2 regions of the Neisseria animalis genome follow, and region 2 is predicted to be linked to the other one. Evidence: predicted binding sites of a transcription regulator. Region 2 holds the regulator's gene; the other holds the start of a gene.

Region 1 (8,926 bases), 610 kb from region 2:
CGCTCGGAATGGCCGATGAGTACGATGTCTGTGCCGATGTCGGCCAGCATTTCTGCGGATACTTCGCCTGTGTAGGCGCCGTTGTTGGGGAAGCGGCTGACGTCTTGGGCGCAGGTGAGAATGCGGTTATTGAGCACTATCTGCATGGCGTTGTGCAGTTGCAGCAGGTAAACGGTGGGGGCTGCCAAGCCGATGAGTACGCGGTCGGCGGAGGGAAGTATGCGGAAGCGGTGCATAAGGGCGTTGTTGTTTTGCAGACGGCCGTTCATTTTCCAGTTGCCGATTACCCATTTTTGTTCCCAAATGCTGGTATTGTGATGCATCTTTTTTGCTCCATGCGTACTGGTTTGGTGTTGCAGAGTGTAATTCATCTGTGTTGGCTTGGCAATATTCCGGCGGCACGCTGTGCCGTCTGAAATATTGAAGCCATACTCTTGGGGAGTATGGCTTGTATGGGAATCCCCGCTGATGCCGCTCGGGCGTAATCCGCTTGAACCTTGCTGACAAGGCGGTCGCCTCGGGTAGTTTCGGGTTCGTCTGTAAACAGACAATCGCGCCCACTACTGCTCCCGGCAACCTTAAGCGAACTTATTGGTTCAAAGGAATTGTATGCCTTCACGCACACCGCAGGGAAAAAGGGAACTTACTGCTCCAAGCGGGACAGGGCTTTGTCGCACGCTTGGGTCATGTCTGATATTTTACGCTCAAATTCTCCGATTGCCAAATCGTCTTTGAAGGTGGTTTTGAGCAGGTCGTGTACGACGTTGAGCGCGGCCATAATCAGGATTTTGTCGCTGCCGACAATGCGGCCGCTTTCTTTGATGGCTTCGCTTTTTTTGTTCAGCATTTCCACGGCTTGAAGCAGGGTGTCTTTTTCTTCGCTCGGGGTGTTGACGGTAAAGTTGACATTCATGATGTCGATTTGGACTTGTTCGATGCTCATGTATGCTCCTTTATCAATAGGTTTCTTCTTGCGGCAGGCGGGAAAGCAGGTGGCGGACTTTTTCGGCACTCTGCGCCAAGGCGTTGCGGTATTGCTCTTTTTCTTCGGTCAATACGTCGATTTTGCTTTGCAGGTCTTCTTTGAGTTTGCTCACTTGGACAAGCAGGGCTTCGCTCAGTTCGTCTACTGCGGCTTCGTGTTCGCGCTTGCTTTGTTCCTGCTCGAGTTTCAGGCGGCTGATTTCTTCTTGCAGGCGGCGGTTTTCGCCAAGTATGGTTTCAAATTTCTGCGCCAACTGGTAAACGCTGATTTCGAGTTTTTCTAGGGATTGGTTCATGTGTGAATCGCCGGTTCGGGTTAGTGGACAGGCAGGAATACCGCCTGAATGTTTCAATTAGGCCGTCTGCAAATTCGATGGGATTTGCAGACGGCTTGGGGTTATTCAAAACGCGCGCTGCGCTCCATCAGGCGTTCCACAACTTGCTGCGGGGTCATTTCTTTGCGGATAAGCTGAAGCAGGGTTTGGGTAATCGGCATATCGATTTGGTATTTGCAGGCGGTGTTGAACACTTCTTCGATGGTGCTGACACCTTCGGAAACGTGGCCGATTTCTTTGAGGACTTCATACAGCTCTTTGCCTTCTGCCAAGCCCAATCCAACACGGCGGTTGCGCGAAAGTGCACCGGTGCAGGTAAGAATCAGGTCGCCCATGCCTGCCAAGCCCATCATGGTTTTAGGCTGCGCGCCCATTGCGGTGGCAAGGCGCGTAATCTCGGCCAATCCGCGCGTAACCAAGGCGGCGCGGGCATTCAGGCCGTATTCGAGACCGTCTGAAAGTCCGGTGACAATCGCCATAACGTTTTTTACTGCGCCGCCGACTGCTACGCCGATAACGTCGCTGCTGCCGTACAGTCGCATGACATTGCTGTTGAGCTGTCCTACCAGCCCTTCAATCCATTCGGTATTTTCGGAAGCGAGTACCACGGCACAAGGAAGCTGCTGCGCCAATTCCTGCGCGAAGCTGGGGCCGGACAATACGCCGATTTTTTTGTTTTCCGGCAAAACTTCTTTGACAACTTGGAAAGTCAGCAAGCCGGTATCCTGCTCGAAGCCTTTACATGCGGCCAATACGGGCAAATCCCCTGCATTGTGGGCTTTCAGCAATTCGCAACTGCTGCGCAGACCGGCAACGGAAGTAACCACCAACACCAGCCCGCTGTCTTTCAATGCTTCTGCCAAGTCGGTGTGGGGCGTAAGGTTTTCCGGAAAGGGAAACCCTGCCAGTGCTTTTTTATTTTCACGTTCGTTTTGCAGGGTATGGATATGTTCCGCATTCCGCGCCCACAAAGCAACTTCGTTGCCGTGTTGTGCAAAATGGATTGCCAACGCCGTACCCCAAGAGCCGGCGCCCATTACTGTTATTTTCATGCTCTGCTTTCTGATCAGTCGATTTTTCCAACTTTAAAACAAACCGCTTTGCGGTGCAAGCAGCCGACTGCGGTTTACTCGAACTATGGATTAAATTAAGTAAAACTATAGCAAAGTTTTCCTTGATTTGCCGCAAAAAAGTCATGCGCCCTTCTGCGTACACTTTACATTCATCAGAACAACCCGGGCGGGCTGACGCTTCGGGCATCAAATATAGCGGTTTACCTTCGTTTACGTCTCATATTGATGGAAAAGGAACTGAATCATGAAACGCCAATTATTCCGTACCGCCGCCCTTTCGCTGGCTGTTTTAACGGTTTTGTCTGCTTGCGGCGAGCAAGTTGCCGACAAAGCGGCGGATATGCCGTCTGCAAATGCCGTTGAGGCTTCCGCCGTACAAACGGCAGACAACAGCGGGGCTTCTGCCGAGGATTTGGATTTGCTCCAACGCGCACAAGGAGTGTTCAAACCGCTGCCGAGCGCAGAAGAAATGCAGAAAATCCGACCGTTCAGCGCAGAGCAAATCAAACTCGGCCAACAACTGTGGTACGAGCCGCGCTTGTCGAAAGGCAATACCGTCAGCTGCAACTCCTGCCACAACCTCGCTTCGGCCGGCGTGGACAATATGCCGACCAGCCAAGGGCATAAGGGTGCTTTCGGCGGGCGCAACTCTCCGACGGTGTTGAACGCGGCCACTTTGGATATGCAGTTTTGGGACGGACGTGCGGCAGATGTTGAGGAGCAGGCCGGCGGTCCGCTGCTGAATCCTGTCGAAATGGCTAATGAAAGCAAGGAAGCCGTTGTCGCCAAAATCGCCAATATTCCCGAATACCAAGCCGCATTTAAAGCGGCGTTCCCTGATGACGGTTTGGTATCGTTTGAAAACATCACCACTGCCATCGGCGCTTTTGAGCGCACGCTGCTTACTCCGAGCAAGTGGGACGAGTATCTGAAAGGCAATATCGGTGCTTTAACCGAAAAAGAACGCAAAGGTGTGCGCTCATTTATGGACAACGGCTGTATTGCCTGCCATACCGGTATCAACTTGGGCGGCTCGTCATTCCAGAAATTCGGTTTGGTTCAAGGCCCTTATTGGAAGTTTATCGAAGCCCCGAACAAAGACAAAGGCCGTGCCGATGTTACCGGCAACAAGGCAGACGAATTTTTCTTCCGCGTTCCGGGATTGCGTAATGTCGCCAAAACTTATCCGTATTTCCACAACGGCAGCGTTTGGGAATTGGACAAAGTAGTGAAAATCATGGGTCAGGCTCAGCTTGGCAAAGACTTGCCGCAGGAAGAAGTGGATAATATTGTTGCATTCCTGAACACCTTGTCCGGCTCTGTTCCCGAGTCTGCGCGCACCATGCCGGAGCTGCCGTTGTCCAGCCCGCTGGAATCCCACCCCGACAATAAATAATATCGGATAATTTTTCGCGGTATTTGATTCAAGCGTTTGCGCTTTAAAAGGGCCGTCTGCAAATTGGCATTTTGCAGACGGCCTTTTCCATCAGGAAACGGACAATGCGGGCAATATTGTTGCATTTCCCAATATTTTGCCGAGTGCTGTTCCCGAAGCTGCACGCACCATGACGGAGCTGCCGTTGTCCAGCCCGCTGGAATCCCACCCCGACAATAAATATAGTCGAATAAAATAAGAATGAGACAAGGCAGCGAAGCCGCAGACAGTACACATAGTACGGCAAGGCAAAGCAACGCTGTATCATTCTTATTTTAAATGACTATAACATCGAACAACTTTTATCAGTATTTGATTCAAGCGTTTGCACTTTGAAAGGCCGTCTGCAAATCGTGCATTTTACAGACGGCCTTTGTGCGTCATGCGCCCTTGCGCCTACCAGTTTACCCGAACCGCGCGATTGCCCAGCAGCTCTTCCAGCTCGTGAAACAATCCTGCATCCGCTTTAATCCGCCATTTGCTCGGCAGCTTCAATTTGCCCGATGCTTTGCCGTTGCTGTATGACAGCAGCAGGGGAATCAAGCCCCCCCCGCTTTCCCTTTCCGCTCTCAGAAGCTGTACCAGCTTGTCGATGTCGTGTTCGGGCGTTAGGGAAAGGCTCACACTGCGGGCGTAGTTTTGCCGCGCCGTTTGCAGCGTCATCACTTGGTTGGCCATAATCCGCAAGCCCTCGCCGCCGCCGTAATCGTCGCGGCTGATTTTGGACTCGATAATCAGCACTTGGTCGGCTTTGAGGATTTCCGCGCTGTTTTCCAGCGTTTGTCCGCTGACCATGATTTCTACTTGGCCGCTTTGGTCTTCCAAGGTAACAAACGCTATTTTGCCGCGCTTGCCCATCATGGTGCGGACGGCGGTACAGAATCCGGCCACGCGCACGCTGTCTTGCGGTTTCAGACGGCCTAATTTGACCGGCGCGATTTGGCGTACTTCTCCTGCATACGGGCCGAAGGGGTGGCCGGAAAGGTAAAAACCAATTACGGTTTTTTCTTCGGCCAGCTTTTCCGATTCGCTCCACATCGGTGCGTCTGCCAGCCTGACGGGTTCGATGGCGTCGTCCATCATGTCAAACAGTCCGCCCTGATTGGCGTTGGCGGCTTTTTGGTCGGCATTGTCCATCGCCAAATCAATATTGGCCAGCAGCATGGCGCGGTTGGGTTCGATGCTGTCGAACGCGCCGCCGCGAATCAGTGCTTCGAGGGTGCGGCGGTTCATATGCTCTTTGCCGACGCGTTCGCAGAAGTCCAACAATCCGGTGAATTTTCCGCCTGCTTTCCGTGCGGCGATGATGGACTCCACCGCCGCTTCGCCCGTGCCTTTGATGGCTCCCAGTGCGTAACGGATTTTGTGGTCTTTCAAGGGGGTAAAACGGTAGTCGGATTCGTTGATGTCGGGCGGTAGGAATTCCACGCCGTTGGTGCGGCAGTCGTCGTAAAAATGCTTGAGCTGATCGGTATTGTCCAACTCGCTCGACATGGTTGCCGCCATAAATTCGGCGGTGTAATGCGCTTTGAGCCATGCCGTCTGATAGGAAATCAGCGCGTAGGCGGCGGCGTGGGATTTGTTGAAACCGTAGCCGGCGAATTTTTCCATATAGTCGAAAATTTCATCGGACTTCTCGCGGCTGATGCCTTGTTTTGCCGCACCCTCGGCAAAAATTTCGCGGTGTTTCACCATTTCTTCGGGCTTTTTCTTACCCATGGCGCGGCGCAGCAAATCCGCTCCGCCCAGCGAATAGCCGCCGATAATCTGCGCGGCCTGCATGACCTGCTCCTGATACACCATGATGCCGTAGGTCGGCTCCAAAATGGTTTGCAGCAGCGGATGGATATACTCGAACGAACTGCCTTTCATGCGGGCGACGAAGTCGGGAATATTGTCCATCGGACCGGGACGGTACAGCGATACGAAGGCGATTAATTCTTCAAACTTGGTCGTGTGCGCCGTTTTCAGCATTTTTTTCATGCCGGTCGATTCAAACTGGAATACGGCGGTGGTATTGGCATCGCGGAAAATTTTATAGGCCGCTTGGTCGTCCAGCGGGATTTTGCCGACATCGACAATGTCGCCGGTGGTGTTTTTGATGTTTTCCTGCGCCATCTCGATAATGGTCAGGTTACGCAAGCCCAAGAAGTCAAATTTCACCAAGCCCACGTCTTCTACGTCGCCCTTGTCGTACATCGATACCGGCGAAGCGGATTCGTCGGCCTGATACACGGGGCTGTAATCGGAAATCTTACCCGGTGCGATTAATACGCCGCCCGCGTGCATACCCAATCCGCGCGTCAAATCTTCCAGTTTTTTTGCCAGCACAATCAGCTCTTCCGCCTCTTCCGCTTCAATCAGTTCGCGGATTTGCGGCTCGGCCTCCATGGCCTTGTCCAAGCCCAACGGCTTATTGGCTTCCAGCGGAATCAGTTTGGAAAGTTTGTCGCACAGGCCGAACGGCAGCTCCAACACCCGCCCCACGTCGCGGATGACCGCCTTGGACGACATCGTGCCGAAGGTCACAATCTGACTCACCGCCTGCGCGCCGTATTTTTCGCGCACATATTCGATGACGCGGCCGCGGTTGCTTTGGCAGAAGTCCACGTCGAAGTCGGGCATGGAAACGCGCTCGGGATTCAAAAAGCGTTCAAACAGCAGCGCGTATTTCAACGGGTCCAAATCGGTGATTTTTAAGGAATACGCCACCAGCGAACCCGCGCCCGAACCGCGTCCCGGCCCGACGGGGCAGCCGTTTTGTTTCGCCCAGTTGATGAAGTCCTGTACGATCAGGAAATAACCCGGAAAGCCCATTTGGATAATGATGCCCAGCTCGAAATCCAAGCGTTGCTGATATTCCGGCATTTTCGCCGCACGCTCGGCTTCGTCGGGATAAAGCTGCATCATGCGCTCCCGCAAGCCTTCGTTAGAAAGCTGCGTCAGATAATCATTGAGCGACATTCCGTCGGGCGTCGGAAAATCGGGCAGGAAGTTTTTACCCAACGTGATGTGCAGATTGCAGCGTTTGGCGATTTCAACCGTATTTTCCAAGGCCTCCGGCAAATCGGCAAAACGCTCCGCCATGGTTTCGGGCGGGATAAAGTATTGGCCCGGCACAAAATCGCGCGGACGCTTTTTATCGGTCAGCACCCAGCCGCCGGCGATGCACACCCGCGCCTCGTGCGCCTGAAAATCGTCGCTGCTCATAAATTGGGCAGGATGGGTCGCCACCACCGGCAAATCCAGCTCTCCGGCCAATTTCACGCTGCCCGATACGCAGGACTCCCATTCGGGGCGTTCCGGCAGGCGTTGCAGTTCCAGATAAAACGCATCGGGAAACCAAGCCGCATATTTCAGCGCGGCGGCACGGGCGGCTTCCTCGTGGCCGTTTAACAAATTTACGCCCACTTCGCCGTAATGCGCGCCGCTCAAGCAGATTAAACCGCTGTTGTCTCCTTCGTCCAACCAGCTTTGGCGCAATTCGGCATGGTCGACATTGCGGTCTTTGCCGACATAGGCGGCGGTCAATAATTCGTTCAGCCGCAAATAGCCCTTATCGTTGCGGATAACCAGCATGGCGCGGAAAGGTTTGTCGGGCGCGGCGGGGTTTTCAATCCATACATCCGCCGCGCCAATCGGTTTGATGCCCGCGCTGCGGCAGGCTTTGTAAAACTTCACCAAACCGAATTCGTTCATCAGATCGCTGATGCCCAAAGCAGGCAGCCCGTATTCCTGCGCTTTGGCCACTACTTTCTTGATGCGCACCATACCGTCGGTAATCGAAAATTCGGTATGCAGGCGCAAGGGGATATAGGTCGGCTGTGTCATGGCGGCTTTTCAGACAAAACAAAACAAAGCCGTATTGTATCGCAATTTAACCGTTTTCATGCCGTCTGCAAAACGGTGGCACAACGATTTGCAGACGGCCTTTAACGCCAGATGGCACGTTCCAACCAAGGCAAACCTTTACACTTCGCGCCTACCCGTTAAAAAAAACGTTAAAGCTGTTTGAAAAATGCGCCGCAGCAAACGGCTCTGCTACAATAGTGTGCAGACACTTTGCAAACGGTCTTGATTTTCCGACAGACAACCCGATTTGCCCCTCATCGCTTTTGGAAAGAACGTCATGAATATCCCCGCTATCCAAACCGCACTGCTTGCGGTACAGATTCCCGAAACCGAACGCACGCTCGGCAGCGAAAAAGCCGTACAATCCGTTGAAGAAAAAGCAGACGGCCTGCACGTCAAACTCCAATTCGGTTTTCCCGTCCACCACATCGGTAACGAAATTGCCAACCGCGTTCAGGAAGCCCTGATTGCCCACACCGCCGATGCCGCTATCCATTTGAGTATCGACACCGCCATCGACACACACAAAGTCCAACCCGGCGTTTCAACCATCAAAGGGGTGAAAAACATCATCGCCGTCGCTTCCGGCAAAGGCGGCGTCGGCAAATCCACCACCACCGCCAACCTCGCCACCGCTATGGCACGCATGGGCGCACGCGTGGGCGTACTCGATGCAGACCTCTACGGCCCGAGCCAGCCGACCATGCTGGGCGTTGCCGGAATCAAGCCCGAACAGCACAACCAAAAACTGCTTCCGGTTGAAGCCGACAGCGGTATCCAAGTCATGTCCATCGGCTTTATGGTGGACACCGACCAAGCCGTAGTTTGGCGCGGCCCGATGGTCAGCCAAGCCCTGCAGCAACTTTTGTTTCAAAGCGAATGGGACGATATAGACTATCTGTTTATCGACCTGCCGCCGGGTACGGGCGATATTCAGCTTACCCTGTCGCAAAAAGTACCCGTTACCGGCTCGGTAGTGGTAACCACGCCGCAAGATATCGCGCTGATTGACGCACGCAAAGCCGTTGATATGTTCAACAAAGTCAACATTCCGATTTTCGGCGTACTGGAAAACATGTCGGTACACATCTGCTCCAACTGCGGACACAGCGAAGCCATTTTCGGCAGCGCGGGCGGCAAAAATCTGGCAGAACGCTTAAACGTACCGCTGCTTGGCCAATTACCGCTCAGCCTGCCGGTACGCGAAGCCATGGACGGCGGCAGCGCGCGCCAACTGCTGGAAGAAC
Region 2 (8,926 bases):
CAAACTTGACCAGATAAGTTGCAGACGGCTGACTTTGCTGCAAAACCGTACCGATAATGGAGGCGATACCCAGCAGGCTCAACAATGCTACGGCAAAGCGCATGGAGCTGAGAAAGGCAAACCACGGTCGGCGGATAAGAGGAACTGATTTGGAAGGCTGGCTCATGGTGTCGGCGGTTCTGGAAACGGAATGCAGGCAAAAGCGTAATCATGAAGCAAAATGCGCGATGCCGCAATGTGAAAAAATTTATCGGGGGTTTGTATGAAAATATGCAGACGGCAGTGCAGGTGGGGCGGAGTGTTTTTTGCTTGTTTTGGTCTTCAATCGGAGGTGTGGACATTAAGCAAATGCAATACCCGTCAGGCGAAATGCACTGGTTGTTGTTCGAGCAAATCCATCATCACGGCTGTTTTATCCCAAGCCTAGCCCAAGCCAAACCAACTCAGTTGTACCCAGCCCAGTGTGATTAAGTTGCTGATGATGACTTTGATGGCGAGGGCTGTTAACAGCCAAGGCAACATCCGCTTTAAAAAACTTGCCGGAACGTAACTGCGGATACGCACGCCTACCCAAGAACCCAGTATTGCGGAGACGACCATCGCCAGTACCACCTGCCAATATTCCCAAAAAGCAAAGCCCATCGCGACATAAATCAATACTTTGGCGGAATGCAATATCGATTGCTGTATGGCACTCATGGCGATAACGGTATCGTTGTCATCGTATTTCTGTATGAGCAGCGGCATATTCAGCGGGCCGGGAGAGCCTACAAAAATCCCCAAACCCGTCTGTAAAAAACCGATCAGGTAGAAATTCTGCATACTTTTCAGCCAGCGGTTGACTGTTTTTGACCATTGAATCAGCAAAATATACACGCCGATAAACAGCGGAATCATTTGCAGCTCGATAAAACGCACCGCCATGCCAAATACTGCTACGCCCAGCAGCGAACCCAGCAAAAACGGATAAACATTGCGCCAGTCAATCTTATTCCGTCCAAACCATGCCCGGCTGGCATTGCTGGCAAGCTGCGTTGCGCCATGCACGGGAATAATCGCCAAAGCAGGTAAAAACATCGGCATCAGCCCGATTAAAATCATGCCGCCACCAAGTCCCGATACCGCCGTTAAAAGCGAGGTCAGAAAATTCAGCACCGCCAGCATTATTTCGTTAAACACAGCTTTCCTCTTTATCTCTTACATCGTTTGATGGTCATTTGGTACGGAGTGTACAGCGTTACTGCGTTTTGCCCCAAAGAGTGGGTTTGATGAAGTTGCTGAAGCGGCAAGTTTGCTGATTTTGTACGGCCTGCTACACACCGCTTGGTTTCATGCTGTGGCGTTGGTTTGGCAATACAAGCATGGGGCGAACGGTTTGGCAGAAATGTTATCTGCACGCCGGCGGCTGTATTCTGCTGTTTGGTTGCAGGCGGCTGGCTGTTGGTGCGCGCAAGTATTTTGTTTGTTTTGTCGCGATAAAGGCCGTCTGAAAAATCTGATGCGGAATCACATTTTTCAGACGGCCTGTAAGGTTATGCTGCAGCCGGATTAGTGCAGACCTTGGATAAAGTTGGCCACGGCGTTGACCTCTTCGTCAGACATACGTTTGGCGATGTCTGCCATGATGGTGTTGCTGCGTTGGCCTGCTTTATAGGCTTTCATTTGCTCTACGATGTAGGCTTTATGTTGGCCGCTCAAACGCGGATAGCCTGAAAGCTCGGTACCACCGGCCGGCATACCCGCACCGGCAGGGCCGTGGCAGGACATACAGGCGGGAATTTTTTGCTCGGCAATGCCGCCGCGATAGATTTTCGCGCCCAATTCGACATCTTCTTTAGGATTGGCTTCGCCCGGTTTTGCCTGTTGTTTGGCATAGTAGGCGGATACGTCGCGGATATCCTGTTCGGACAGGCTCATCACCATCGGTTTCATGGCGGCGGCAGAACCGTTGGTACGTTTGCCGTCTTTAATGTCGAGGGTTTGCTGATAGGTATAGGCTGCGTGCTGCCCGGCGATTTTCGGGTACATGGCGATGCCGCTGTTGCCGTCTGCTGCGTGGCAGGCGGCGCAGATGGTGGTGGCGATTTCTTTGCCTTTGTTGATATCTGCTTTAGGTGCTGCCGATACCGCGCCTGCAGTCAAGGCTAACGCCAATAAAGTCAATCGTTTCATGGAGTGCTCCTGTTACAGCATCGAAGGGGGTGGAAAGCCCCGGCTGCCAATGCCCTTTTTATATTCAAATACCGGGAAATGCCGACCTGTTTGCAAACAAAACGGACGGGGGAATTTTACCCGATTCAAACCGATAATTCTATAAACGTGGTATTCTATACCAAATTTACATGAAATTACTACTATGAACCTCTTTCAAAACGCAAAATTTTTTACTACGGTCAACCACCTGAAAGATTTGCCCGATACGCCTGCCGAAATTGCTTTTGTCGGTCGCAGTAATGCGGGTAAGTCCAGCGCCATCAATACGCTGACCAATCATGTGCGTTTGGCTTATGTTTCCAAAACGCCGGGGCGTACCCAGCACATCAATTTTTTTGAGCTGGCCGGCGGGCAGTTTATGGTGGATTTGCCGGGTTATGGTTATGCACAGGTGCCGGAAGCCGTGCGCGCGCATTGGGTTAAGTTGTTGGGCGATTATCTGCAAACGCGCCGCCAGCTTATCGGTCTGGTGCTGATTATGGATGCGCGCCATCCGCTTAAGGCGTTGGATGTGCAGATGTTGGACTTTTTCCACATTACCGGTAGGCCGGTGCATATTTTGTTGTCGAAAGCGGACAAGCTGTCGAAAAACGACCAAATCAAAACGCTGGGTGCGGTCAAGAAATCGCTCAAACCTTATATGGAGCGTCAGTCTGTCAGCGTGCAACTGTTCTCCAGCCTGAAAAAGCAGGGGATTGAAGAGGTCAATCAAGTGGTCGGCGGGTGGTTTGCTGCACACCATGAGGAAGTGGCCAATATGCAGACGGCAGATGAGCGGGAAGCAGATTGATTGTAGCGGAGTGCGGTGCCGCAGGTTTTGACCAACCGCAAAAAGCCGTCTGAAAATTTGATTTGCAGACGGCTTTTTGTATGTTTTGAGCAGTGTTGGGGGGTGCTGTTTTTTTACAACAGCTATACGGATACGCCGGCAGCACGGGCGATTTCCAAACCTTCTTCCACGCTCATGTAAACTGGGGGGTCGGGTTTGTCGGTACGGACGATGTCGCCTTGGCGGAACATTGCCAATTCGTTGACAGCCAGTTGCTGCCATGTTTCATCACGGGTAAGCGGCAGGGTGGCGATAACGGCAACTTTGTCGCTGGGGGTGGTTACTTCGGCAAAGTCAATCATCACATCGTCGTCCAGTAGGCGCGCTTTGCCGAACGGGGCTTTGCGGACGATGTAGTGCAGCAGTGTGCTGGCGTGGGCAAACAGGCAGTCGCCGTCGGACAGGACGAAGTTGAACAGGCCGTAGGTGCGGATTTCGCGCGTCAGCTCTGCAATGGCGGCAAACAGGTCGGCTTCGTCGGGTTTTTCCGGAAAGCGGCGGCGCAGGTTGTTGAGAATGTGGCAGAAAGCCAGCTCGGAATCGGTGCTGCCGACAGGACGGTAAAAGCCGCCGTCTTCGGGCGAGAAATCAATCAGGTGGCCGTTGTGGGCAAACAGCCAGTACTCGCCCCAGAGTTCGCGCATAAAGGGGTGGGTGTTTGCCAGAGAGGTTTGGCCTTGCGATGCTTTGCGGATATGGGCGATGACGTTTTCCGATTTGATTTGGTAGGCGCGTACCAAGTCGGCGACGGGTGAGTTTGCGCTGGGTTTGTCGTCGTGAAACAGGCGCACTCCTTTGCCTTCAAAGAAACCGATGCCGAAGCCGTCTGCATGGTGGTCGGTAATGCCGCCGCGTCGGCGGAAGCCTTCGAAGGAAAACATGATGTCGGTAGGGGTGTTGCAGTTCATGCCGAGCAGCTGGCACATATGATAAAACCCTTATTTGATGGAAATGTCCGGCAGGGTTTCCGGTTGCGGAGCGGTTACACGGCATGGAGTGCGTGTGCCGCGCCGGATTGAAAACCCAAATACGATTGTAAAGAAAAGTATAGTGTAACAGGTTCAAAAAACGAAAGCGATAGGCCGTCTGCAAATTCTGTTTTGCAGACGGCCTTTTTAAAGAAAACAAGCGAATAAGCGGTTTATACGGTTTGGGAATATTGCGCTTTGGTTTCTTTGTGGCGCAAATGGTAGTCGAATACCATGGCAATATTGCGGATCAGGAAGCGGCCTTTCGGGGTAACGGTCAGTCCGTGCGGCTGCAGGCGTACCAAGCCCAAATCGGCAAGTTTGGCCAAGTCTTGAAGTTCTGTTTGGAAATAGCGGTCAAACGGAATGCCGAACATATTTTCATAAATTTGGAAATCCAAGGCAAAGCGGCACATCAAGTCCTGAATGATGTTGCGGCGCAGCAGGTCGTCTTGGTTGAGCTGGTAGCCGCGCATAATAGGCAGACGGCCTTCGTCGATGGCGGCGTAATAGGCTTCGATGTCGCGTTCGTTTTGGGCGTAAGTGCTGCCGATTTTGCCGATGCTCGATACGCCGATGGCAACCAAATCGCAATCGGCATAGGTTGAGTAGCCTTGGAAGTTGCGTTGCAGCCAACCTTCTTTGAGGGCGACAGACAGCTCGTCGTCGGGCTTGGCAAAATGATCCATGCCGATAAAGACATAGCCGCGGTCGGTAAGGGTGTGTACGCAATATTGCAACATATCGAGTTTTTCTTCGCTGCCGGGTACTGCATTGGTGTCGATACGGCGTTGCGGTTTGAAAATGTGCGGCAAATGGGCGTAGTGATAGAGGGCGAGGCGGTCGGGGTCGAGGCTCAAAACCGTGTCGATGGTGGTTTTGATGCTGTCGATGGATTGGTGGGGCAGGCCGTAAATCAAATCTACGCTGACGGATTTGAAACCTGCTTCCCGTGCGGCATCGATGACTTCTTTGGTTTCTTCAAAACTTTGAATGCGGTTGACGGCTTCCTGTACTTTGGGGTCGAAATCCTGAATGCCGACACTCATGCGGTTGAAGCCGAGCCTGCCCAAATGGAGTACGGTTTCACGGCTGACTTTGCGCGGGTCGATTTCGATGGAGTATTCGCCGTTGGGTACGAGCTGGAAGTGTTTGCGTATCATGGCAAATACACGTTCGAGCTGGTCGTCGCTCAGGAAGGTGGGCGTACCGCCGCCGAAATGGAGTTGCGCCAGTTGGTGGCGGCCGCCCAGATGTGGCGCGAGCAGTTCCATTTCCCGTTCCAAATATTCGATGTAGGCATCTGCGCGGGATTTGTCTTTGGTGATGATTTTGTTGCAGCCGCAGTAGTAGCAGATGGTGTTGCAGAAGGGAATATGGATATACAGGGACAGCGGTTTGTTCAGCGCGCCCATGTTCCGCAGGCTGAGCGCGTGGGTGTATTCTGCTTCGCGAAAACCGTCGTGAAAACGGTCTGCCGTCGGGTAGGAGGTATAACGGGGGCCGCTGGCGGGCAGGCTGGCAATCAATTCGCGGTCGAATTCCGGCTGTTCGGAAGCGGAGTGGTTTTGTATGGGAATAATTTTCATGATGGATGTGTGTTTGTGGTTACGGTGTAATGATTAGGCAAACTGGGGATAGTTTGATAGAATGCCACGTCAGAATAAAGCTGCTTTGACATGAATCAATTCTTGGTCAGTCTGAAGCGGCATGGATTTTTACAATAATAAGCATAAAAGCTGTTTTGAAAAAGGTGTTTTATGGCCAATCATAACGCTGCACATCAGATGAAAGCACTTTGCTCGACCTGCTCGCTGCGCGAACTCTGTTTGCCGGTGGGGCTGATGCCGAGCGAGTTTTCTCAACTGGATGCAGTTATCCGGCAGAGCCGCCGTTTGAAAAAAGGCGAGTATCTGTTTCGCGCCGGAGAGCCGTTTGCATCATTGTTTGCCATTCGTGCCGGCTTTTTTAAAACAACGGTTGCCAGCCAAGACGGCCGCGATCAGGTAACCGGATTTTTTATGTCGGGCGAATTGGTCGGTATGGACGGTATTTGCTCGCATATCCACAGCTGCGATGCGGTGGCCTTGGAAGACAGCGAAGTGTGCGAGCTGCCGTTTGCCCACATGGAAGAGTTGGGGCAGAACATTCCCAGTCTGCAAACGCATTTTTTCCGTTTGATGAGCCGCGAAATTGTGCGCGATCAGGGGGTAATGCTGCTGCTTGGCAATATGCGTGCGGAAGAGCGTTTGGCGGCGTTTTTGCTGAATTTGTCCAACCGCCTGTATTCGCGAGGTTTTGCTGCCAATGATTTTATCTTGCGGATGTCGCGTGAGGAAATCGGCAGTTATTTGGGTTTGAAATTGGAAACGGTCAGCCGTACTTTATCCAAGTTCCATCACGATGGTTTGATTAAGGTGGAACACAAGCATATTCAAATTTTAGATTCGCAAGCCTTGAAGAAAATGGTATCGGGTTGCGCCCACGCCATGTGAGGCGGAAAATTCCATGAAAAGGCCGTCTGCAAAACGCATCATGCGGATTTTGCAGACGGCCTTTTTATATGAAACGGCGAACTTGCCTGCCGGCAGCGTACAATTTTGCTGATTGGAGCATGATTTGCGTTGAGAAGAGCGTTTGCCCGATTTCTTAAATGGAGAAATCTTCCACAATCGGAGCGTACAAAATGCGGTCGACGGCTTCCCTGTTGAGTTTGGGGGCGAACATTTCAATAAAATCGTAAGTATAGCCGCGCAGATAGGTATCGGAGCGGACGGCAATCCAAATTGGCGATGGTTCAAACAAATGCGCCGCATCGACAAGCTGCAAATCTTGGTCGTTTTGGGCGTGGTATGCCATTTTCGCCATCAAGCCGACACCCAAGCCCAGTTTGACGTAAGTTTTCAAAACATCCGTATCTGCCGCCGACAAAACGATTTCGGGCTGCTCCAGCTTGGCTTTGTTGAACGCGCGGGCGATACTGCTGCCGGAAGTAAAGGCAAATTCGTAAGTAATCAGCGGAAAAGAAGCCAAATCTTCGATACTGAGCGGATTTCTGCATTCGAGCAGCGGGTGGTTGTGTGGCACAACCACGGCATGAGTCCACTCCGTACAGTGCAGACGGCGCAACTCGGGGTGGTCGTCCAGCTTTTCGGTGATGATGGCAATATCTGCTTCACCGTTGCTGACCATTTGTGCAATCGCAGCAGGGCTGCCCTGCTTGATGGTCAGATGGACTTTCGGGTAACGCTTCACAAATTCTGCAACAATGTTCGGCAGGGCATAACGGGCTTGTGTGTGCGTGGTGGCTATCGTCAGCGATCCGCAGTCGAATTCGGTAAACTCGCTGCCGATGTTTTTAATGTTTTGCACATCGCGCAAAATCCGTTCGGAAATTTCCAATACAGCCTTTCCCGGCTGCGATACCGAAACCACCCGCTTGCCGCTGCGGATAAAAATCTGAACGCCCAATTCCTCCTCCAACAGGCGGATTTGCTTGGAAATCCCCGGCTGCGAAGTATAAAGGGCTTCGGCAGCTTCGGATACATTCAGATTATGGCGGTAAACTTCAAGAGCATAGCGGAGTTGTTGTAATTTCATGGCGGGTCGGGTTGTGTGGATTATGTGCGACAAAGGCAGGGTAATTTAACATATTTTGGCGAAAGCTGTGGTGTTGTTAGCGAAGTTTTTGTTTTTACTCAAACTATCATCTGTTCTCCAGCCGGCCTAAAAAGCCGTCTGCAAAATGCTTGTTGCTTTTGTGCAACGAATGCAGCGGTTTCCCCCTGTTTTTCAAGCAAATAAATGACACGGCATTGATTTTTCGGCATGATTCACTATTAGGAAACAGGCAGTTTGAGGGCGGTAAATCAGCGTTTAAGTTGACAATTTGCCTCAGGCTTCTTTATAGTTCAGCCTGAAACATCCAATTTACCGCCGTTTTCAGACGGCCTGTGATTGTTAAAGCTGTAACGGCTGCTCAGTATCCGTTACATAACAATTTTGATGAGGGAATAAAATGACCAAACAGCTGAAATTAAGCGCACTGTTCGTTGCCTTGGTAGCTTCAGGTACTGCAATGGCAAGCGAAGCGCACACCAAACACGGTTACACTGTAAGCAGCCAATCTCAAGAAGTTGTCCGTAACAGCTACGGCGAATGCTGGAAAAACAGCTACTTCGACAAAGCCAACCAAGGCCGTATCGAGTGTGGCGACGCTGTTGCAGTAGAACAAGCTCCTGAGTATGCCGATGAAACCGTTTCTCTGTCTGCCGCTACCCTGTTCGGCTTCGACAAAGACAACCTGCGTCCGCAAGCTCAAGAAACCCTGACCACTCTGGCTCAACGCCTGAGCAACACCAACGTACAAGCCGTACGTGTTGAAGGCCACACCGACTTCATGGGTTCCGAACAATACAACCAAGCCCTGTCTGAGCGTCGTGCTTACGCCGTTGCCAACTACTTGGTAAGCCGTGGCGTTGCTTCAAGCAAAATCTCTGCTGCCGGTCTGGGTGAATCTCAAGCCCGCATGACTGCTGCTTGTGAAGCAGAAGTAGCCAAACTGGGTAAAAAAGTTTCTAAAGCCAAACGTCGTGAAGCTCTGATTGCATGTATCGAGCCTGACCGTCGCGTTGACGTGAAAATCCGCAGCTTGGTAACCCGTCAAGTTGCTCCGGGCCAAGTACAAGGCGAACGCGCCCTGACTGACTCTCCGGCTACCGGCGACCAATGGATTCCGTCTCCATACAACGGCGTACACGGTTTCGCCAAGCCTTAATTTAAAGGTTTGAACAGTTTGAAAAAGCCCTGTTGAAAAGCAGGGCTTTTTTGTTCAAAAGACAAAGCCAAACAGAGTTGATTCAGAACGATGCAAATCAAAAAATAATGAATGTTCGGGTTGGGAGCAGGTATGCCA

What was found. Region 2 encodes FNR, which switches genes on or off when oxygen is low (the NO sensors DNR and NnrR bind a similar motif). Its sites were predicted from a motif close to TTGATNNNNATCAA; they were not measured.
Region 1: EL111_RS01665 (cytochrome-c peroxidase) is a predicted target of FNR. The motif match lies at 2,494-2,507, and genes of this name have one in related genera.

What each region holds. Positions count from the first base shown of each region.
Region 1 is NZ_LR134287.1:341,723-350,648, reverse strand. Features, by position in the region: gene tpiA (triose-phosphate isomerase) at 1-323, opposite strand, end outside; RNA gene ssrS (6S RNA) at 456-636, opposite strand; gene EL111_RS01680 (cell division protein ZapA) at 644-943, opposite strand; gene EL111_RS01675 (hypothetical protein) at 957-1,280, opposite strand; gene EL111_RS01670 (NAD(P)H-dependent glycerol-3-phosphate dehydrogenase) at 1,382-2,371, opposite strand; gene EL111_RS01665 (cytochrome-c peroxidase) at 2,637-3,788, shown strand; gene dnaE (DNA polymerase III subunit alpha) at 4,224-7,658, opposite strand; gene apbC (iron-sulfur cluster carrier protein ApbC) at 7,957-8,926, shown strand, end outside.
Region 2 is NZ_LR134287.1:1,971,348-1,980,273, reverse strand. Features, by position in the region: gene EL111_RS09195 (cytochrome c biogenesis protein ResB) at 1-103, opposite strand, end outside; gene EL111_RS09190 (sulfite exporter TauE/SafE family protein) at 424-1,179, opposite strand; gene EL111_RS09185 (c-type cytochrome) at 1,549-2,172, opposite strand; gene yihA (ribosome biogenesis GTP-binding protein YihA/YsxC) at 2,357-3,004, shown strand; gene EL111_RS09175 (class II glutamine amidotransferase) at 3,127-3,969, opposite strand; gene hemN (oxygen-independent coproporphyrinogen III oxidase) at 4,185-5,600, opposite strand; gene fnr (fumarate/nitrate reduction transcriptional regulator Fnr) at 5,772-6,506, shown strand; gene EL111_RS09160 (CysB family HTH-type transcriptional regulator) at 6,661-7,611, opposite strand; gene EL111_RS09155 (OmpA family protein) at 8,030-8,788, shown strand.